One region of the Peribacillus sp. NPDC101480 genome, then DNA from elsewhere that is predicted to be linked to it. Evidence: predicted binding sites of a transcription regulator. Region 1 holds the regulator's gene; the other holds the start of a gene.

The links. Region 1 encodes Rex, which represses fermentation and respiration genes when NADH is low (regulators of the CRP and FNR family bind a similar motif). Its sites were predicted from a motif close to TTGTGAAATATTTCACAA; they were not measured.
Region 2: a site for Rex is predicted at 1,882-1,899, ahead of qoxA (cytochrome aa3 quinol oxidase subunit II). Genes of this name have one in related genera too.

Annotation. Positions count from the first base shown of each region.
Region 1 covers NZ_JBNNSB010000010.1:474-9,446, forward strand. Annotated here, with positions in the region: gene tsaE (tRNA (adenosine(37)-N6)-threonylcarbamoyltransferase complex ATPase subunit type 1 TsaE) at 161-613, shown strand; gene tsaB (tRNA (adenosine(37)-N6)-threonylcarbamoyltransferase complex dimerization subunit type 1 TsaB) at 613-1,305, shown strand; gene rimI (ribosomal protein S18-alanine N-acetyltransferase) at 1,328-1,780, shown strand; gene tsaD (tRNA (adenosine(37)-N6)-threonylcarbamoyltransferase complex transferase subunit TsaD) at 1,777-2,790, shown strand; gene ACQKMF_RS24165 (ATP-binding cassette domain-containing protein) at 3,059-4,978, opposite strand; gene moaC (cyclic pyranopterin monophosphate synthase MoaC) at 5,112-5,624, shown strand; gene ACQKMF_RS24175 (redox-sensing transcriptional repressor Rex) at 5,653-6,312, shown strand; gene ACQKMF_RS24180 (YdiK family protein) at 6,341-6,553, opposite strand; gene ACQKMF_RS24185 (CPBP family intramembrane glutamic endopeptidase) at 6,550-7,275, opposite strand; gene groES (co-chaperone GroES) at 7,610-7,894, shown strand; gene groL (chaperonin GroEL) at 7,954-8,973, shown strand, end outside.
Region 2 covers NZ_JBNNSB010000006.1:122,269-136,182, forward strand. Annotated here, with positions in the region: gene ACQKMF_RS19865 (S1C family serine protease) at 1-402, shown strand, start outside; gene ACQKMF_RS19870 (hypothetical protein) at 658-972, shown strand; gene qoxA (cytochrome aa3 quinol oxidase subunit II) at 2,019-2,948, shown strand; gene qoxB (cytochrome aa3 quinol oxidase subunit I) at 3,022-4,968, shown strand; gene qoxC (cytochrome aa3 quinol oxidase subunit III) at 4,968-5,564, shown strand; gene qoxD (cytochrome aa3 quinol oxidase subunit IV) at 5,566-5,850, shown strand; gene ACQKMF_RS19895 (YfmQ family protein) at 6,158-6,607, shown strand; gene ACQKMF_RS19900 (BA3454 family stress response protein) at 7,192-7,449, opposite strand; gene ACQKMF_RS19905 (EamA family transporter) at 7,573-8,409, opposite strand; gene queF (preQ(1) synthase) at 8,713-9,213, shown strand; gene ACQKMF_RS19915 (aspartate kinase) at 9,418-10,764, shown strand; gene ACQKMF_RS19920 (nitroreductase family protein) at 11,428-11,988, opposite strand; gene ACQKMF_RS19925 (ABC transporter ATP-binding protein) at 12,437-13,914, shown strand, end outside.

The DNA.
Region 1 (8,973 bases):
TTTATCTGAAATTCGAATAATTATGTCCTTAACTTATTTGTTTCTTCTTTTGAAACAAGGTAAACTACATATAGAATGGTTTTTGTTCCATAATATTGCGTTTATGGTTATAGACATGAACTATAGGACGTTTCCTAATAATGATAAAGGTGATTGATATATGCAACATGTTGAATGGATTTCTCAGAGTGAGGAAGAAACTGCGCAATTTGCGCATAGATTGGCACAAAAGCTTTCCAGTGGAGATGTTCTGGCATTAGAAGGTGACTTGGGTGCAGGGAAGACGGCATTCACAAAAGGGCTGGCTAAAGGACTAGGTGTTACCAGAATGGTGAATAGCCCTACCTTTACGATAATAAAGGAATACATGGGTCGCTTGCCTTTGTATCATATGGATGTATATCGGGTAAGTGAATCGGAAGAAGATCTAGGCTTTGATGAATATTTTGATGGTGATGGTGTGACTGTCGTTGAATGGGCCCATTTAATAAAGGATCACCTTCCAGAGGAAATCTTGACCATTTATATCTATCGTCTGGGCGATACCAGCCGGCGTATTGTTTTGGAAGCCAAAGGCGAACGATATGTAAAGTTATGTAAGGAGATTATTTGATGAAGGTTTTAGCTATAGATACATCGAATTTTACATTAGGGATTGCACTGGTAAACGAGAATCAAGTAATTGGTGAGTATACGACGAACCTAAAGAAAAATCATTCGGTGCGGGTAATGCCGGCAATTGAGACACTGCTGAGGGATTGTGATACTAAACCGAAGGAATTGACTAAGATTGTGGTCGCTCAAGGTCCAGGCTCATATACAGGGGTCAGGATTGGAGTGACGATAGCGAAAAGCTTGGCCTGGACGCTTCAGATTCCCTTATCAGGTGTTTCCAGCTTAGAGGTTTTAGCAGCTAATGGACGATATTTTAACGGGGTGATCTCTCCCTTGTTCGATGCAAGAAGAGGGCAGATTTATACTGGATTATATGAAATGGAAAAGGACTCTTTAAAGACAGTCATAGAAGATTGTAATATTCTATCCTCTGAGTGGGCGAGTCAATTGAAGGAATTAAATCGTCCTGTTTTATTTGTTGGTCAAGATGTGGACATCCATCGGGATGCAATTACGGATGCATTAGGGGAATTGGCGGTATTTGCTCCGGTACAGTCATATAATTCAAGGCCAAGCGAACTGGCCTTCATTGGTCTTGATAAGACTGAAGTGGATGTTCACCAGTTTGTACCGAATTATATCCGCATGGCTGAAGCAGAAGCAAAGTGGCTTGAACAGCAGGGGAAATAAACAAGGAAAGCGACCGATTATTATGAGTAAAACATTGACGTTCCGAAAGATGAATACGGAAGATATCGACCAAGTGCTAAACGTGGAAAAGCAGTCCTTTACTTTGCCTTGGAGCCGGGAAGCTTTTTTTAATGAATTGAATCATAATCAATATGCTGTATACATGGTGATAGAGGATGAAGGTAAAATCGCCGGTTATTGCGGTGCCTGGATTGTCATTGATGAATCGCACATTACCAATATAGCGATATTGCCAGAATACCGAGGGCAAAAGCTAGGAGAAGCTTTGCTCAGGAAGATGATTGAAATCTCCATTTCGATGGGTGTGGTGAGGATGACGCTAGAGGTCCGTGTCAGTAATGCAGTAGCCATTTCGCTCTATGAAAAACTAGGTTTCCAAAAGGGCGGAATCCGAAAAAATTATTATACAGACAATCAAGAAGATGCTTATGTTATGTGGGTGAATTTTTCATGAAACAAGATCAATTTATATTAGGTATTGAAACGAGCTGCGATGAAACTGCGGCAGCTGTCATAAAAAATGGTACGGAGATACTGAGTAATGTCGTGGCTTCACAAATTGAAAGCCATAAACGTTTTGGCGGTGTCGTCCCTGAAATAGCTTCCCGTCATCATGTAGAACAAATTACGATTGTTCTTGAAGAAGCACTGCTGCAAGCCGGTGTGACATATGAAGACTTGGATGCCATTGCCGTTACAGAAGGCCCCGGCCTTGTTGGGGCACTATTAATAGGCGTGAATGCGGCGAAGGCTGTAGCTTTCGCACATGGAATACCAATTGTCGGTACGCATCATATCGCTGGTCATATCTATGCAAATCGGCTTATTCAGGAGATCGAATATCCTGCGCTTTCTTTAGTCGTTTCGGGAGGTCATACAGAATTGGTGCTTTTAGAAGAGCCAGGTTCTTTCAAGGTGATAGGGGAGACTCGGGATGATGCAGCAGGAGAGGCGTATGATAAAGTGGCTCGAACATTGGGGCTCCCTTATCCTGGCGGTCCACATATCGATAGGCTTGCGCAAGAAGGCTCACCAACTTTAAAACTGCCTAGGGCATGGTTGGATGGCAGCTATGATTTTTCCTTCAGCGGGTTGAAATCGGCGGTGATCAACACTTTGCATAATGCAGAACAGCGCGGGGAAAAAATCGAACCTAAAGATTTAGCGGCAAGTTTCCAAGCAAGTGTGATAGAAGTGCTTGTAATGAAAGCTGTAAAAGCTGCAAAGGAATATAATGTGAAGCAGGTATTGCTTGCTGGAGGAGTTGCGGCAAATAAAGGCCTTAGGGAAGCATTAACGGAAGCTTTTAAGGATTTACCTATGGATATATCCATTCCGCCCCTCTATCTTTGTACAGACAATGCCGCCATGATCGGTGCTGCTGGCAGTGTCATGTTTGAAAAAGGAAAACGATCTGGTTTGGATTTGAACGGAAATCCTGGATTGGATATAGAAGCATTTTAATTGACGAGAAGACAGGATTCCACACTTCGGCATCCTGTCTTTTTATCGTGTTAATAAAATAATAGAATATTCTGTGGATAAAGTTTTTTTGATCAACCTACTGCATGTGTATAAAGTGGTGTTTTTGTGGATAAGTGGATATGTTTCTGTGGATAATGTGTATAACCCAAATTATTGGCTAATAAACGGTAAGTGAATTGTTAACAAGTTTGTGGATAACTTTTTAATTTGAAGTGAAAAAGACCGAGTCGATTGACCCGGTCTTTTGTCATTCTTCCAGTTCGGCCCATTCTTCGAGCAGCTGGTCCAATTTTTCCTGTGCATTATCAAGCTTTGTTTGGACTTCCATCACTTTTTCGTGGTCCTGAAAAACATTTGGATCGCAAAGGAGGTCATTATATTCGCTTATTTCGGTTTCAAGACGCTCCATGGCTGCCTCGATTTCCTCAATGCGCCGTTTTCGCTGGCGTTCTGCTTTTTTTGCTTCTTTATCAATTTTGTAATTTGTTTTTTCTACAGCTGCATCTAAAGTTTTAGCCTGATCCTGCTGTTCAAGTGCTTTGATTTCCGCTTGCTCCTGTTTCTTCTCTAAATAGTAATCATAATCACCGAGGAATTCTTCGTTGCCGTCTTTGGAGAGCTCTATCACTTTCGTTGCTATCCGATTTATGAAATAACGGTCATGTGAGACGAAAAGAATAGTTCCTGGATAATCGATCAAAGCGTTTTCAAGCACCAATTTACTATCGAGGTCCAAATGGTTCGTTGGTTCATCAAGAATTAAAAAATTACCTTTTTGCATCATCATTTTCGCAAGAGCAAGCCGAGCCTTTTCGCCCCCGCTTAGTGTGGAAACGGTTTTCAAAACATCGTCCCCGCTAAATAGGAAATTACCGAGTACGGTTCGGATGTCCTTTTCCGGTTTAAGGGGATAGTCGTCCCATAATTCATTGAGTACGCGTTTATTGGAAACAAGGTTAGCCTGTTCTTGATCGTAGTAGCTGACTTCTACGTTCGTTCCAAAACGGAATTCCCCAGAAAGTGCAGGCAGCTTAGAAATCATCGTTTTCAATAAAGTTGATTTTCCAACTCCATTTGGGCCAACAAGAGCTATGCTCTCTCCCTTTGTCATCCGGGAATTAATATTCCTTGATACCGTTTCCCCTTCGTATCCGATAGCCAAGTCCTGGAGGTGGAGTACTTCATTTCCGCTTTGCCTTTCAATCTGGAAAGAAAAATTCGCGGATTTTTCATCCCCTTGCGGCTTGTCCAAAACATCCATCTTTTCGAGCTGCTTGCGTCTGCTTTGTGCTCTTTTCGTGGTCGAAGCCCTTGTGATATTACGTTGGACAAAGTCGCGAAGCTTTTCGATTTCCCCTTGCTGCTTCTCGAACAGTTTCATGTCCCGCTCATAATCTTCCGCTTTTCCCTCTAGGTAAGAACTATAATTACCATAGTATTTTTTCATGTTATTCCGGGAAATCTCATATACCAGGTTCACTACTTTATCTAAAAAATAGCGGTCATGGGAAACAATGAGCACAGCTCCCTGGTACCCTTGTAAATATTGTTCAAGCCAAGATAGGGTTTCAATATCCAAATGGTTCGTCGGCTCATCCAGAATCAATATATCCGGTTTCCTTAAAAGCAGCTTTCCTAATGCAAGCCTTGTTTTTTGCCCGCCGCTTAATGTGGAAATTGGGGTAGAATAGTCAAAGTCAGCAAACTGAAGCCCATGCAATACGGAACGGATATCCGCTTCATATTGATAACCGCCCTTCTCTTTGAATGCGACCATCAAAGTGTCGTATTCATTCAGCACTTTTTGGTAAATCGTTTCGTTTTCAAAGATTTCGGGTCTGGCCATATCCGCCTCAAGGCGACGCAGTTCCTTTTCCTGCTCTATAAGGTCCGTGAATACCGTCAGCATCTCATCCCAAATGGTCAGTTCGGATTCCAATCCCGTATCCTGGGCCATATAGCCGATTGTGACGCCTTTTGGTTTGATAATTTCACCGCCATCATGGGAAATCTTCCCGGCTATGATTTTTAGCAGAGTCGATTTTCCGGCGCCATTACGGCCGACAAGTGCAATTCGATCTTTATTTTGAACTTCGAGCTTCATATTTGATAAAATAAGTTCAGCTCCATAATATTTCGATAGTTGATTGATTTGTAATAAAATCATAGATTTCACCTCAATTGATTATAGATAGTGTAACGTATTTTAGTTATTATCGGCAACAGCTTGGTTCCATGGTAAAACAAAAGCTGTTACATAAAGTGGAATAATAGTGTATGATTTAGGAGGGGTTACTTAAATGGGAGACTTAACGCATTTTAATGAACAGGGCAGGGCCAAAATGGTCGATGTGAGTGCTAAGCCTGAAACAACCCGGACGGCAGTAGCTCAATCGAGCATTTTATTGAATGATGAAATATATGAATTGGTCACGAACCAGAAAATGAAAAAAGGTGATGTACTGGCTGTTGCACAGGTTGCAGGAATAATGGCCAGCAAAAATACATCCAATATCATTCCGATGTGCCATCCCATTGCACTGCAAGGGGTCAATATAGCCTTTGAGTGGGAAAAAGAGGAACAAGGATACAGACTTAGGATTGAAACGGAAGCTAAGACAAAAGGGAGTACAGGTGTGGAAATGGAAGCGTTAACAGCTGCATCCGTGACTGCCTTGACCGTTTATGACATGTGTAAGGCCATTGACAAGGGAATGGTGATCGGGCCTACATTCTTAGTGGAGAAAACAGGCGGAGTTTCCAGTAACGATTATAAAAGACAAGTAAAACAAACAGATAGAGAATTAAGTTGAAAAGCATGTGTGAAGGCGGGGAAGAACAATGAACCATGACCCAAAGATACCGCAGGCAACAGCCAAAAGGTTACCATTGTATTATCGATTTTTAAAGAACTTACATTCCTCAGGCAAACAAAGAGTTTCCTCGGCAGAGCTAAGCGAAGCTGTAAAAGTGGATTCTGCCACCATACGCCGTGATTTTTCCTACTTTGGCGCGCTTGGGAAAAAAGGCTACGGCTACAATGTCAATTATTTATTATCCTTCTTTAGAAAAACACTAGATCAAGATGAATTGACCAAAGTCGCTTTAATAGGGGTAGGAAATTTAGGAACCGCTTTTTTAAATTACAATTTCATGAAAAATAATAATACAAAAATTGAAATGGCTTTCGAAGTTTCTGAAGAAAAAGTCGGCAAGCGGATAGCTGATGTGCCCATCTATCATATGGATCAAATCGATACGTTATTGCAGGAAAATAATATCACTGCAGCTATATTGACCGTGCCTGCACAGGTAGCCCAGACGATAACCGATCGTCTAGTCAAAGCTGATATAAAAGGAATATTGAATTTTACACCTGCAAGGCTGACCGTGCCTCCATCCATAAGGGTTCACCATATTGACCTGGCCGTGGAGCTTCAGTCGCTCATCTACTTCCTGAAACATTATCCGGTAGTGGAAGAAGCCGCCTTGGAGGAATGAAAAAACGCTGCATCTTTGCAGCGTTTTTTTATTTTTTCTTATTTTTTTGTGCGGCTTTAATCTTAAAGTGCAGCATGATCATGCGTAAGCCCGATCCAAAGTCAAGAGTCGCAATGAGGACAAGTATGTAGGCGAAGAGTCCCCATCCAGAAGAATTGACGGTTTGAATCGCGATAGCGGTAAAAAGAGCTCCTAAGCCTGCATAGATGATGCCCATGAATAAGGGTGATTGACGTTTCATAATAAACCTCCGATGAAGGCCTGTGCAGTATCCATCATCTTCTCTATATCCTCCCGATATACCACTTGAAGGATGATAACAAGCGTATTCATCGCAATATGAGCGCTCATTGATACGAGAATGCGGCCTGTTTTTGCATAAAGGAAAGCAAAAGTGAAGCCCATTGCCGTATATAAAAGAAGATGTTCAAATTCACCATGCGCCAAGCCGAAAATAACTGAGCTGATTAAAGCTGAAATAAAGAAGTTAAAGCGTTTATGAAGTGATCCGAAAATGATTTTCCGGAAAATTAATTCTTCCAATATAGGTCCAATTACTGAAGTGACGAAAATGACCATGGGGACTTTGTAAATGAGTGAAATGAGTTGCTGCGTATTTTCAGATTCAGACTCCACCCCAAGCATTTGTTCAATGCTGCCGGCAATGCTTTGCGCAAAAAGAGCCATGAACACTCCTGCAATTGCCCATAATATGGACATGGAAACGGAAGTTTGATTTCTCGTGTCCAACTTTTCCCTCATATCTTTTCTCATTAAAAAAAGAATCAAGAATAAAGCAGCGAGAAAACTGAAAACTATCCAGTATGCTGCAGATTTCACTTGGAGTTCATCAGCCGGCATTCCGGTATAAGACCCGATCAGCATGAAAATGGGTACCCCAACAATACTGGATAATTGCATGGCAATATAAGTGATGATGACGAACCAATATTCCTTTTTCAAAAATGAAAACTCCTTTTATAGTCACCTATTCCGCTCGGAACGTTCCTGATATGGGGACAAGCTATAAACGCATACTCCAAAATGGTATCAAAAATTGAGGCAGAACACCACTTAAAGGTACCCCTAACGAAACATTTAAATAACTTTGTTAAGGAAATCATTATGCTAAAGTAGTTTACCCGTAATTTATCAGAAATTAATAAAAAATTTTCAATAAGATACTTGCAAAAAAGGCTCGGTTTATTTAATATTATAAATGTGTTAGCACTCGATGATGAAGAGTGCTAATAATCATGTAACAAATTATCAAGAGAATATGAGGAGGTTGTTTCACTTGTTAAAACCATTAGGTGATCGCGTTATTATTGAACTAGTTCAAACTGAAGAAAAAACTGCAAGCGGTATTGTTCTTCCTGATACTGCTAAAGAAAAGCCACAAGAAGGTAAGGTAGTAGCAGTTGGTACTGGCCGTGTCCTTGAAAATGGCGAACGTGTTGCTTTAGAGGTTGCCCAAGGCGATCTAATTATCTTCTCAAAATATGCAGGTACTGAAGTTAAATACGAAAACACTGAATACTTAATTTTACGTGAAAGCGACATTCTAGCTGTTATCGGCTAATTATACATCATACTTAACTGAACGAAAATTTTCTTAAAATTTTAGGGAGGTACTTATAAATGGCTAAAGAAATTAAATTTAGTGAAGAAGCTCGCCGCTCCATGCTTCGTGGTGTGGACGCACTTGCAGATGCAGTTAAAGTAACGCTTGGACCAAAAGGTCGTAACGTGGTTCTTGAGAAAAAATTCGGTTCACCGCTTATCACTAATGACGGTGTGACGATCGCTAAAGAAATCGAATTGGAAGATGCATTCGAAAACATGGGTGCGAAATTGGTTGCTGAAGTAGCAAGCAAAACAAACGACGTAGCTGGTGACGGTACAACGACTGCAACGGTTCTTGCACAAGCGATGATCCGCGAAGGTCTTAAAAACGTAACAGCTGGTGCTAACCCAATGGGTATCCGTAAAGGAATCGAGAAAGCGGTCAATACTGCAATCGCAGAATTGAAAGCCATTTCCCAACCTGTTGAAAACAAAGAATCTATCGCACAAGTTGCTGCCATCTCTTCAGCTGATGAAGAAGTCGGCCAACTGATTGCGGAAGCAATGGAGCGCGTTGGTAACGACGGCGTCATCACAATCGAAGAGTCTAAAGGTTTCACAACTGAATTGGACGTAGTAGAAGGTATGCAGTTCGATCGCGGATATGCATCTCCATACATGGTTACTGATTCAGATAAAATGGAAGCTGTACTAGAAAATCCATATATCTTGATCACAGATAAAAAAATCACGAATATCCAAGAAATCCTTCCTGTACTTGAGCAAGTTGTACAACAAGGTAAACCGCTATTATTGATTGCTGAAGATGTAGAAGGCGAAGCGCTTGCAACTCTTGTTGTGAACAAACTTCGTGGAACATTCAACGCTGTTGCGGTTAAAGCTCCTGGATTCGGTGACCGTCGTAAAGCAATGCTTGAAGACATCGCAGCTCTTACAGGCGGCGAAGTAATCACTGAAGAAATCGGTCTTGACCTTAAATCTGCAACAATCGATTCATTAGGCCGTGCGTCTAAAGTGGTTGTTACAAAAGAAAATACAACGATCGTTGAAGGAGCTGGAGATACAGCTCAAATT
Region 2 (13,914 bases), on a different contig from region 1:
AAGATTTCCGAAAACGGTGTGGAAGGCTTAGGGTTTGCCATACCAAGTAATGATGTGATTCCGATTGTTACGGAGCTGATTGAAAATGGAAAAATCACGCGCCCATATTTAGGAGTCAGCTTGGCCAGTATGGAAGAACTGCCGCAATATTACATTCAAAATGTTCCAGAAGCCGTAAAGTCCGGCGTAATGGTGACGAGTATAGAGGCGGGATCGGCTGCGGCGAATGGAGGGCTTAAGCAACAGGATATCATCGTTGAGATTGATGGAACGAAAATAAATACTGCCGCTGCATTAAGGAAGTACTTATATACAGATAAGAAAATCGGAGATAAAGTAAAGATTAAAGTATATCGAGGCACTAAAGAGAAAACGGTAACGATCACCTTGCAAAAACCATAGAATGAGGTAAGGCCCCTGATTATTCAACAGGGGTCTTTTATTGGAGTTTTTTTAATAGTATACAGTGGGCTAATATCGGAAAAATAGATAGTGTATTTGCACTGTTTTGAAGTTTGCTCATATAGTCTTGAATACCTAAAAGTGAATGGTGGCGCCTTCTATTTGTCAAGGTTTTCATCGTGAATATGTTAAAAAATAGAAAAGATTTGACAAATTTGTGAAATGTCATAAAATAGAAAGAAAGGGGATGAAATTATGGAAGCTAATCAGAAGATGTTAGATGCAGTGAAATGGGTATCGGGCACAGGTTGTGTAATCGGAATTATTATTTTTGCTTTAAGTTTCTTTGTAAGCGATTACAATAAGGATTATATATTCACCGCTGTTGGAATCGCCATCACATTAAGCGCAGCTGCCATTTTTCTAGTTGGTATATTTTTTGTCCTGACAGAGGAAATGGTAATGAATACACGTAAAGGCGAAAGAATTGAACCGGAAACGACTAAAATCATAAAAATGAAAACAAAGGCTAAAGCTCCAACAAACAGAAGTACAGAATTCAGTAACTAAAGCGAGGAATATAGCGCAATATACTGTTTTTCTAAACAAAACTAGTTGTTCTGTTACCTAACTTGCAGAATTTGAGTCAACTTGATCACAATTAATGAATGCGCTTTCATTTCATATTATCAGAATCGAATTATCGATTTGTTACATTTTAATTCAATATACTGCCACTCGTCATTGCCAAACACACGATGTGCTTGTACATCCAAACCAACTGCCTGCACGCCAGGAAGTCTCAATTACATTTTAAACAATATCTACGAGAAAAGGACACTTTTAAGAAGTCCTTTTTTTGTGGTTTTTTTTTATGTACTTTTAAATGAAAATTCAAAAGGGAAAGGGATATAGGTATCAATATGGGGTTATTGAGCAGTGGTTTTGCTAAAGGCAGATTTGATAGCAAACCTGAATTACTTACTACGCTTTTGCTACACGGCTGTTTAAAAATACTGACAGGGCATAAGGATTGCAAAAAGAACCCAATTTCATTTCAACTCGTTGTTTCCTTATATATATATAATATTGACCTGTGTTGGTTCATAAGGGTATTGAAGCATGGAGACAACATCGTGTCCCATGTGTCTACCATTTACCAACCTCCTTGGCCGAGTGAAAAAAATCCGGTTTAAATCATGGTATCTAACGATAAATACCTAATTGACAAGATAGGTAATATAATTCATAATCTTTAAGAGTTTTGAGGCAATATACACGGTGACTATAATGTGAAATTTTTATTTCATTATATTAAAGTAATATTAAATGGAAAGAGGATCGGTACTATTTGTAATCCTGCACTGATAAGTGAATTTTCAAAGGCAAGATATGAAACATTTATTATATTTCATTTGCTGAAGATTTTCGAACATTTCAGTTCATTTACCATCTTCTTACTGCTCTTTAATGAACTTTATGTGACAGATGTCACTTTGTATTGTCTTTTTTTAGACTTGGGATTAATATTGGTATGTCGGGGTTTGTGAACATGGTAACACTTTGTCCGAATAATTACCAATTGGAATTTTATTATGTAAGAAAGGGGTAGTACTATGAAAATAAAATGGGCTCTATTAACTATACTTTTTACTATTGCCACTGTGCTAACCGGTTGCGATAACCCATTAATGGTCTTGGACCCTAAAGGGCCAGTAGCTGCAACACAAGCAGATGTTATTATGATTTCGATATGGACAATGGCCTTTGTCGTCCTTGTCGTTATGGTACTGTATATCTTCATGATAATGAAATATCGTGCTTCCAAACAACGTGATGATTATGAACCGCCTCATATTGAAGGAAGTAAGGTTCTTGAAATAATTTGGGTTGCGATCCCAATTCTAATCGTCGCTTTCCTATCCGTTGTTACTGTTAAAACAACAAATGAAGTTGAGGCAACACCTAAAGGATACGGTGATCAAGAACCTTTAATTATTTACGCTTCATCTTCAAACTGGAAGTGGCATTTTAGTTATCCGGAAGAAGATATCGAAACAGTCAACTATCTGTTTTTACCTACTAACCGACCAATTGAATTTAAACTTTACTCATTCGGTCCAATCTCAAGTTTCTGGATTCCGCAACTTGGAGGACAAAAATACGCGATGTCGGACATGGTTAATACGTTGCACTTAGCAGCTGATGTACCAGGAGAGTATATGGGTCGAAATTCAAACTTCAGTGGTTCAGGTTTTGCTCAGCAAACTTTCAACGTTAATGTACTATCCGCAGAGGAATACGATAAGTGGGTAGATGAAATTAAAGCTACTGCTAAACCGATTACTGAGAAAAAATTCAATGAATTATTAAAACCTGGTCATGTGGGACAATCCACTTACACTGGAACTCACTTAGAGTTTTCTCCAGCTCCTGAAGGGGAAAATGCTGGTCATGACCACGGATCTTCTGATACGGAAGAAAATGATTCCAAGGATTCACACGATGAACATTCAGAACACAGCAACATGAATCATGATCACTAAGAATTAATTTCGTTCGATAAAACAACTAGGTTTACAAGATAAGGAATATTTTCCTGAAAGGAGTCACAAAAGTATGGATTACTTTGATCGATTTGCCGTACCTCATCCAAGTCCTGCGATTTATGCATCCATGGTTGCCATTGGTTTAACCATGATTGCGGTTGTTGCCGGAATTACCTATTTTAAAAAATGGGGTTACTTATGGCGTGAGTGGTTAACAACGGTTGACCATAAACGTATTGGTATCATGTACATCTTGGCAGCACTTCTTATGCTCTTCCGTGGTGGCGTGGATGCTCTTATGATGCGTGCTCAAACGGCTATTCCAGATAACGGTCTTTTGGATGGGCAGCATTATAATGAGGTATTTACAACACACGGGGTCGTCATGATCCTGTTCATGGCTATGCCATTTATCATTGGGTTAATGAACATTGTCACACCATTGCAAATTGGAGCGCGTGACGTAGCATTCCCACGTCTGAACGCAGTAAGCTTCTGGTTATTCTTCATGGGGGCAATGCTATTTAACATCTCTTTCGTAGTCGGTGGTTCTCCTGATGCAGGTTGGACATCTTACTTCCCGCTGGCAAGTAATGATTTCAGTGAATCAGTAGGTTCGAACTATTACGCGATTGCAATTCAAATAGCTGGTATCGGTACATTACTGACTGGTATCAACTTTATCGTAACAATCTTGAAAATGAGAGCACCTGGCATGAATTTAATGAAAATGCCAATGTTCACATGGTCTATCTTGATCACAAACTTCATTATCGTTTTCGCTTTCCCTGTATTGACAGTGGCACTTGCGTTGATGACAATGGATCGTCTATTCGGAACTCAATTCTTTACGATGGCCAATGGCGGTAGCGATATGCTTTGGGCGAACTTGTTCTGGGTTTGGGGACATCCTGAAGTTTATATAGTAATTCTTCCGGCTTTCGGTATATACAGTGAAATCATTTCGACATTTGCACGTCGTAACCTGTACGGGTATAATTCGATGGTTATCTCCATGGTAGCTATTTCTACTCTATCTTTCATTGTATGGGCTCACCATTTCTATACAATGGGTCACGGTGCAATGGTTAATGGTATCTTCTCGATTACAACGATGGCAATTGCCGTCCCGACCGGTGTTAAGATTTTCAACTGGTTGTTCACACTTTGGAAAGGTAAAATCGTTTTTACCGTTCCGATGCTTTACTCTTTAGCTTTCATTCCGATTTTCACGCTCGGTGGGGTAACAGGGGTCATGCTTGCAATGGCAAGTGCTGACTACCAATACCATAATACAATGTTCTTAGTAGCTCACTTCCACTACGTTTTAATCCCTGGTACTGTATTTGCCGTACTTGCTGGTTTCACGTACTGGTGGCCAAAAATGTTCGGTTTCATGTTGAGCGAAAAAATTGGGAAATGGTCGTTCTGGTTCATTACAATCGGCTTTAATGTTACATTCTTCCCGATGTTCATCACTGGTTTAGATGGGCAGGCACGTCGTATGTATACGTACTCTGAATCAACAGGGTATGGTCCATTGAATATGCTCTCTTTCGTTGGAGCGATTGGCTTGGCAATAGGTTTTGCACTTATTGTGTACAATATCTATTGGAGCACTCGTTATGCGTCAAGAAATATTTCAAACGATCCATGGGATGCACGTTCTCTAGAGTGGGCTACACATACACCAATCCCTGAATATAACTTTGCAATTGTGCCAACAGTTGATTCTACAGAAGCATTCTGGGATTCAAAGAAAAAAGGCTTTAAGTTATTTGGCGGTAAAGTAGAAAAGATCCATATGCCAAATAACAGTGGTGTGCCGTTTATCATGAGCTGTATCTTCTTCGTTTGGGGCTTTGCGATGGTATTCAGCATGTGGATCATTGCTATCATTGCAACGATCGGTATCTTTGCTTGTATGATTCACCGTTCATTCGAAAAAGATCACGGACGTTATATCTCTGTTGAAGAGATCGAAGAAACTGAAAATAAATTGCGAGGTGCTAAGTAATGAAAATAGATAACTCGCTGCCACTAGAATATAGCACGGAAGAAAATCGCTTAAAGATTTTTGGATTCTGGATTTTCCTAGGAGCAGAAATAGCTCTTTTCGCTACACTGTTCGCCACTTATTTTGTATTGGTCAATGGAACTGGAAATGGTCCAACAGGGGAACATCTTTTTAAAGTCCCAACCCTGATGTTCCAAACAATCTTTCTTTTAACCAGTAGTTTTACCATAGGTCTTGGAATCAATGCAATGAGACTTGGCAGACAGAAAGCAACGATTGGTTTCTTCATTATCACCCTTATTCTTGGTTTAGGCTTCTTGGGAGTCGAAATTTATGAATTCGTGGAGTATGTACATGAAGGAGCAACCATTCAAACAAGTGCTTTCTTATCTAGTTTGTTTACATTACTAGGTACGCATGGAGCTCACGTTACACTTGGTTTATTCTGGGGAACCTTCATCGTCATGCAAATCAAAAAGCGCGGTATGACTCCAGAAACAACAAACAAGGCTTTCATCTTTTCACTTTACTGGCATTTCTTGGACGTTGTCTGGATCTTCATCTTCAGTTTCGTCTACCTGAAAGGAATGATGTAATATGAAAGAATTATTCCCACGGGGCCAAGTTATGGGATTTGCGTTTTCTCTAGTCCTGACTTTGGTCGCACTATCAGTTATTATGTATGATCTCTCACTAAAAATGGGTGTGATCATCCTACTTGTTACAGCTTTCATGCAAGCTGCACTGCAATTAGTTATGTTCATGCACGCAGGTGAGTCTGAAGATAAAGCATCGATTTACACAAACGTTTATTACGGATTGTTCGTTGCATTGGTTACAATTTTCGGTACAATGCTAACAATGATTTGGGGATATCAATAATCGATTCCGGAAAAGCTGGGCGTCTTGATGACGCCCAGTTTTTTTGTACTTTAATAAATATAATTTCTTATACAGATCTATCCATCTCATTCATGGAAATTTGTTAAGAAGGATGTGGATGAAACCATTATGTTTAGTATAACCATTTTGGAAAATTATATTTATAAAGGGTAAATTGTGTTTAAGTACAATGTTTTCCCAAAGTAAAACGTTAATAGAACGGACACATCTTCTAAGAAAAATTGCCAGCCCTATTGATATAATAAGTTATAAAGAATTAATTTATAAATGTAGCGGAGATGATGAATTGACATTGCCGGTTTTGATTTTGACAATTATATTAAGCTTATTAAAAATATTGGTTTCCTGTCTTCCAACCGATGCTGTTAATTGGATTATCAGCAAATTTAAAATACACTCAGAAATTAGTGGCGGGAATGCGATCGTATCCTTTGACGGAAAACGTTTGGAAGGTGAAGAAAAAATTCAAGTTATTAATTATTTTAATAACGCCAGATTTTTGAAGAAAAATCACATATTCCCGGGTAACGAGCAATTGTTTTTACATCCAGAGGACAGTGGGACTCCATTAGTCATTGATACTAAAAAAGGCAAAATTGATGTTAAGTTATTTGTGTATATTTACAATGACCGAGTGGATGTAGTTAAACAGTACAAGAAGAAAGTCATTTCTTATAGCCTGTTTTCCGATAACCTCCAAGAACGTTCCATGCCATTAATAAGAAATTTAGTTTAATAACAGTAATTTGGTCTCAGTTTGTAAACAAAAGGGTTCTGTATTAAATTAAAAACAAGGTTGATTGGAATGGTGTGTGCGAGACCCTTGCGGGGAAAGCGCGTCCAGGGGAGACCTCGCAGGCGCAAAGTGAGTGCCAGGAGAGGAAATAAACGATTGAATTTAACAAACCCTCAACAAAAACTGCAGGAAAATCAATTATTAGCTTGTTTGTGGACAAAAGGGGTTCTATCTAAATTTTAAAACAAAGTTGATTGGAACGGAGGCTCCCGGACCGCCCGCGGAAAGCGAGTGCCTGGAATGGAAATCAACGGTTAAATTGTCTACAGTTGAGACGGTCCTTTAAAAGACCGTCTTTTTTAAAAGACTTTTATTATATAATCCCATTTCAATTGGATTTTTTTTTATTATAAAAAATTCTAGTACACAAACTGACATCTTAATTTTAGTGTCTTTTGAATAAAAATAATTAAAAGTGTGAGGGGATTGCTGCAAGAGGATCTTTAATAGTTCATATGAAACTTATTTTGGAAATTATTAAAATGGTAATAAAAAAGCAGGTATCTATTGCGATGCCTGCCTTCTTACGCTTTCCATTGCTTTTCAACTTGATGAAGGGCTTGTTGTAAAATTACTTCATGATCTGTACCCGGTTTAGTAAGGACGTTAGTTTGATAAGATTTTCCTTGGAAATCAACTGTTACTGTAACTTTTACCATAATGCATCTTTCCTTTCTTGATTCAGAATTAAATGAGGTGGTTGTACCTATTTCTTTAATACCCGTGGCAGAGGATTTTTCAAACATTTCAAAAGCTGTTAAATCTAAAGAATTAATATTCAAAATTATCTGATATTTTTACGGATGTGTCAACATTTTTTTTTGACCTACCCCATTTCCCATTAAATAGAAAACAACCTGGCTTGTACACATGACAGCCAGGTTGTTTTTGTAAACGTACTATATTCATATTTTAGTTAAAATAATACCGATTAATGCTGCAAGAACACCGGCAATTTGATAGGTTTTTAGTTTTTCCTTGAATAAATAACATCCAGCGAATACAACAACTAAACAATTCAGGCTGACGACAGGGAAAATGATGCTTGCGATCCCTGTGTTCAATGCAAAGAAATAACATCCATAGCCTATCATGCTTAAAAAACCTACTAAGGAACCGATTTTGACTTCCTTTAGCTTGATTTTTTCTTTTTTTAAGGCCAGAGCCGAAAGAAGATAAAGCATTCCGCCTCCATACATTGATACAAGGATATCAAGGGAGTTTAAATGAAGACGTGTTGATGTCGTCATTAGAATTCCGAGCACTCCGAATGATAAGATGGAGAATACTGTGTGCATGATCCAAGGGACATACTGATGGTTACCTTTGGGGTTAGGTGTATACTGGATAACTAATGTAGCGAGAAACATGCAGACTATTCCACTCCACTGCAAGGAAGAAATATGTTCGTGAAAAATTAAAGCTGCACAGAGTATGGGGAATATGGCATTCGCTGCGATTAATGGTGATGTCAAGCTTGCCGGCCCTTTTTCAAAGGCGCTTGCCATCTGGATGTTACCATTAGCGTTCAGTACACCAATTGCTGCACCAAGCATGATGGACAGCCAGTTCAGCTGCAAACCATCCATAAACATTCCATAAATAATGGACAAAATAAAAGCTGAAAAATAAAAGAAAAATTGGATATGTATCTTGGAATAGCCTTTTCCGCTGCTCCATTTGAAAATGCTGTTATTGATTCCGAAACATAAGCTGGTGATGAGTGCTGCAAAAATCCACATGTGTATATTCTCTTCTTTCTTATAGGTTGAACTGCTTTTTCCATTTTAAACTGAATATATAAAGGAATCAAACCCAATTTAAGAGAGTTGCATTGACAGATTGACTATTTTTTTTTATATTTACTAAGACAATTTTAAAATATTTCCCGATAATCGGGAGAGGTTCATAGCATCACCCTCTTAAAAAAACTATGGCTTTGATATTTTTCGCGAATCAACCATATCTTTGAGGAGATATGGTTTTTGTTATATAGAGGCCCATTTTATGAATCTCCCTGAAACGTGGGATTAGGAGGACTTTTCATGTCTGGAAGAAAAGAAGAAGAATTAAAAAAAGATATCACACTGCTTGGTAATCAAGGAACAAAATATACATTTGACTATGCGCCTGAAATCCTTGAGTCATTCGATAACAAGCATCCGAACCGGGATTATTTCGTCAAATTCAATTGCCCGGAATTCACTAGCTTATGTCCGATAACGGGCCAGCCGGACTTTGCTACCATTTACATCAGCTATATTCCCAGTGTGAAAATGGTGGAAAGCAAGTCTTTGAAACTTTATTTATTCAGCTTCCGCAATCACGGTGATTTCCATGAAGACTGCATGAACATCATCATGAATGATTTAATCGAATTGATGGATCCTAAATATATTGAAGTTTGGGGCAAGTTTACACCTAGGGGCGGAATTTCCATCGACCCTTACACGAATTATGGGAAACCAGGCACGAAGTATGAGGAAATGGCGAATTACCGCTTGATGAACCATGACTTATACCCGGAAACTGTGGATAATCGCTAAAGAATAGGAGAGACAATGGGCATATGCCCGTTGTCTTTTTATTTGTTTTTAGCCATTCTTGATCCTTCGTCTTGATGATATGTCCTTTTTAAAAATACAAATGTCCTCCTATAATGGAATTTACACTTGATTGTTTCGAGAAAAAGCGTAATAATAGGGAGAGTTGATTTTGACAGAATATTTACGAAAATAGGGGATGTCGAGATGAAAGTTGCGAAGTTTGGTGGAAGTTCACTTGCGTCAGGTGAACAGTTGAGGAAGGTATTCGAAATTGTTGTTTCTGATCCAGAGAGAAAGATTGTAGTCGTTTCGGCTCCAGGGAAACGCAATTCCGATGATATAAAGGTGACGGATTTATTGATTGAAGCTGCGGAACAGCAGCTGCGCGGGGATAACGGAGAGCATTTGATAGAAGATGTCGTATCCCGCTATGCGAGCATTGCTGAAGAGTTGGATATATCCGAGAGTGTCATCACTGGGATTCATGAAAATTTAATGGCACTGCTGCATGCAGACCAAACTAACCCGAAGCGCTATCTGGATGCCTTGAAGGCCAGCGGCGAGGATAATAATGCGAAGCTGGTCGCAGGATATTTCCAAAGCCGTGGTGTAGAGGCGCAGTATATAAATCCAAAGAAGGCCGGCTTGATCGTAACGGATGAAGGTGGATTTACCAAGGTGCTGCCAGAGTCTTATGATCGGTTATATGCTCTGCGTGATGAGCCTGGAATCGTAGTATTCCCGGGGTTCTTCGGTTATACGTTGGATGGTGATGTGTTAACCTTCTCAAGAAGCGGTTCCGATATTACTGGTTCGATTCTTGCGAATGGGGTCAAAGCTGATTTGTATGAGAACTTTACGGACGTGGATGCCGTTTATGCGGTGAATCCAAATGTGGTTTCCAATCCGAAGGGAATCCGGGAATTAACCTATCGTGAGATGCGTGAGCTTTCTTATGCAGGCTTCTCGGTATTTCATGATGAGGCACTGATTCCTGCATTCCGTGCGGGAATACCTGTCCATATCCAGAATACGAACAATCCGGCGGCACAAGGGACCCGCATTGTGAATACACGGGATAATACGAACGGGCCCGTTATTGGGATTGCGAGTGATAAAGGATTTTGCAGCATTTACATTAGCAAATATTTGATGAACCGGGAAGTTGGCTTTGGCCGGAAACTGCTGCACATCCTTGAAGATTATGGAGTTTCATATGAGCATATTCCATCAGGCATCGATGATGTGACGCTTATTCTAAGGCAGGACCAGATGAAAGGTGAAGCCGAGGGAAAAATCATTTCCCGAATCAAGAAAGAGCTGCATGCCGATGAAGTGAATGTGGAGCATGATCTTGCCTTGATCATGGTTGTAGGTGAAGGAATGCGCCATAATGTCGGTACAACGGCAAGAGCGTCAAAAGCCTTGGCCGAAGCTAAGGTGAATATTGAGATGATCAACCAGGGCTCTTCGGAGGTAAGCATGATGTTCGGTGTGAAAGGGCACAACGAAGAGACGGCGATTCAGGCATTGTATCACGAGTTCTTTTGAGTATGGGCGTTCAGGGACCTCCTTTTAGAAGGGGGTTTTTTTGATTGAGCTTTTAGTCACTATACATACGCTGGATTTTTCATTCGGTTCTTTATGATAGTGGCAATGACCGTGTGGGGATAATCATTACAAGCTAACAGTCGCGCTGTAGGGTTCAGGGCGTCTTTATTAATTTAATACCCATTTGTCAAGTGGTTAAAGCAATTAGAGGAGAACGGAGTTGACGCTCCAACCTCTGAATACATATCTTTCACCAAATTAAAAATGAAAGAGATGTCAAAGGCACATCAAGTTTACGAGCCAAATGATTCACTGAGTTGATCTTGCTGAATAGAATCATGTTTAGAAAGCATCCATATCACCCAAGTTAAATACTTCTATATAATACAAAAAAGAATGTAGGGATAAGTTCTATCTATATGTTAAAACAAAGTTGATTGGAGTGTAAGGGGCGAGACTCCTGGGGGAAAAGCGCGTCTAGGGGAGACATCGCAGGCGTAAGCCGAGGAGGCTCCCGGACCGCCCGCGGAAAGCGAGTGCCTGGAGCGGAAAATCAACGTTCAAATTGTAAAAGCCATAAAAAAACTGTAGAAAACTCGATTTTCATCAAGTTTGTCTACAGTCTGAGTCTCCAAATAGAAGATTGGATGCTTTCCTTTTATGTTAGTCCATAATGGTCAGGAGTTGATCGATCGCGGTCCTTGGACGAGGGGCAGGAATCATATCGGGATAGCCAACGTGAAGGCTGCCGACGATCTTCTCGCCTGGTTTCACGCCCAAAGCTTCACGAAACTCCATGCTGTGTATCATGCCGTATGTTTCCCATATCATCCCGATTCCCTGTTCCCAGGCAAGCAGGCTGAAATTCTGTATCAAGGCACTTGTAGCCGCATAATCTTCTTCACGTGTCATGGGATTCGGATTCTCTTCCATGATCACTGCGACAAACATCGGTACACCTATAAGTTTATTATATCCTCGCTGTCCGGCTGCTTTTTTCTTTTCAGGGTCCTTCTCTTTGCCTTCCATGAATGCACGGGTTGCTTCTGCGAGTTTTAAACGGCTATCACCATGCACCACGACGAAGCGCCATGGCTGGGTCATTTTATGGTTCGGTGCCCATGTCGAAGTTTCCAATAATGATTGAATGGTATCAATAGGAACAGGAATGTCCTTAAATCGTTTGATGCTGCGCCGTTCTTTAATGATATCTTCTAGTTTCATGATCATCCTGCTCCTTTAATCATATATGTAAGTTTAATAGTTGAAAAAAATAATCCCCGGCTGCCTAATATGCTTCCAACGTGAATAAATTACTTGAATAAAGAGGGGGCAATATTCTAGTGACTTGCATTCGCTAATGAGCATATAATTTTACTAGGCACAGAGAAGCCGGGGCGACATTGTATCTATGTACAATATCAAAAGGGTACGATAAGAGAATATCGTAATTGCTTATCAAATTTCAGAGATCGATAATGAAATTGAAAATCATTATCAATTAGAATTTTCGCTTATTTCCTGTTATTTGTCAAGGGTATTTATAAAAAAAAATTCAAGATATTTACCAATGCTTTAAAACGGTTAAAATCTTTTAAAAAATCTGTATAAAAATGTATAATGAGAGGATAAAAAAATGCTATCTACATAAGAAGAATCGAAGGTGTCATAGATGAAAAAATTGTCCTCATTTCTTAAGCCGTACTGGCTTTTGATCATTCTTGCTTTATCCTTAATGATTGTCGAGCTCGGGGTAGAGCTGTTACAACCTTTATTTATAGCAAAAATAATTGATGATGGCATTTTGCAGAAAGATTTATCGGTGGTGATTAAATGGGGAAGTGTCATGGTTGGGCTTTCTGTTTTTTCATTTCTTGGCGGGATCGTTAATTCATTTACGGCATCACATGTAAGTCAAAGCTTTGGACATGATGTCAGGAAAAGCCTTTTTGGTAAAATACAGGCGTTTTCTTTTGCGAATTTGAATAATATCCCGACTTCCTCGTTGATAACAAGGATGACAAATGATGTGACACAACTTCAAAATACGGTTTTTATGGGCTTGCGTATCATGGCGAGGGCGCCGTTGATCGTAATCGGCGGAGCGATAATGGCTATTGCGGTCGATTTGAAACTATCACTTGTTTTGGTCATTTCAATTCCGATTCTTGTTTTCTTCCTGAGATGGGTTATGAAACGAGCAGCCAAGCTGTTTAAGCTCGTACAGAAAAAACTCGATAATGTTAATGGCGTAATGAGGGAAAACCTGATAGGCATGCGCTTGATCAAGGCTTTTCTTCGTAAGGAGCATGAAATCGGCCGATTTGACGATGCGAATGAAGAGTTGAAAAGAAAGACCGTGACTTCGCTTCGTCTAATAGAAACGACGATGCCTGTACTGATATTGGTCATGAATGTGGCGATTCTGATCATTCTCTGGCTTGGAAGCGAATTTATAACAACGGGAGATATACAGGTAGGGGAAGTTGTGGCGATTGTCAACTATGCCACAAGAATTGCGGCATCCCTTTCCGTTTTTTCATGGCTGATCATGGTCATTTCCCGTGCGAAGGCTTCAGCGGAGCGTGTGACGGAAATATTTGAAACTCCGATAGATATTGATGAAGGTAAGGCGGAAAGCAAGAGTGGGGCCGTAAATGGGGGAGGCATCAAGTTTTTGGATGTATCTTTTCGTTATCCTGGAACCGATACGCCGATATTGAAAAACCTGACCTTCTCCATCGATCCGGGAGAAACGCTTGCCATCTTAGGAGCGACAGGATCAGGGAAAACATCTCTGTTTCAGCTGATTCCGAGATTATACGAAGTTGAAAGCGGCTCCATTCAAATTGATGACCAAGTTCTGAAAGATATCCCCCTGAATTCTCTGCGGAAAAGGATCGGCTATGTACCGCAAGAGGCGCTGCTTTTTTCAGGAACCATAAAAAATAATGTCGCTTGGGGAAAAGAAGGTGCCTCGATGGAGGAAATCATGGCTGCGGCCAAGCATGCTCAGGTGCATGAGACCGTAATGAAACTTCCGAAGCGATATGAAACCCAGTTAGGGCAAAAAGGAGTGAATCTGTCCGGAGGGCAAAAACAGCGCTTATCGATCGCAAGAGCATTGGTGCGCAGACCGAAGATTCTCCT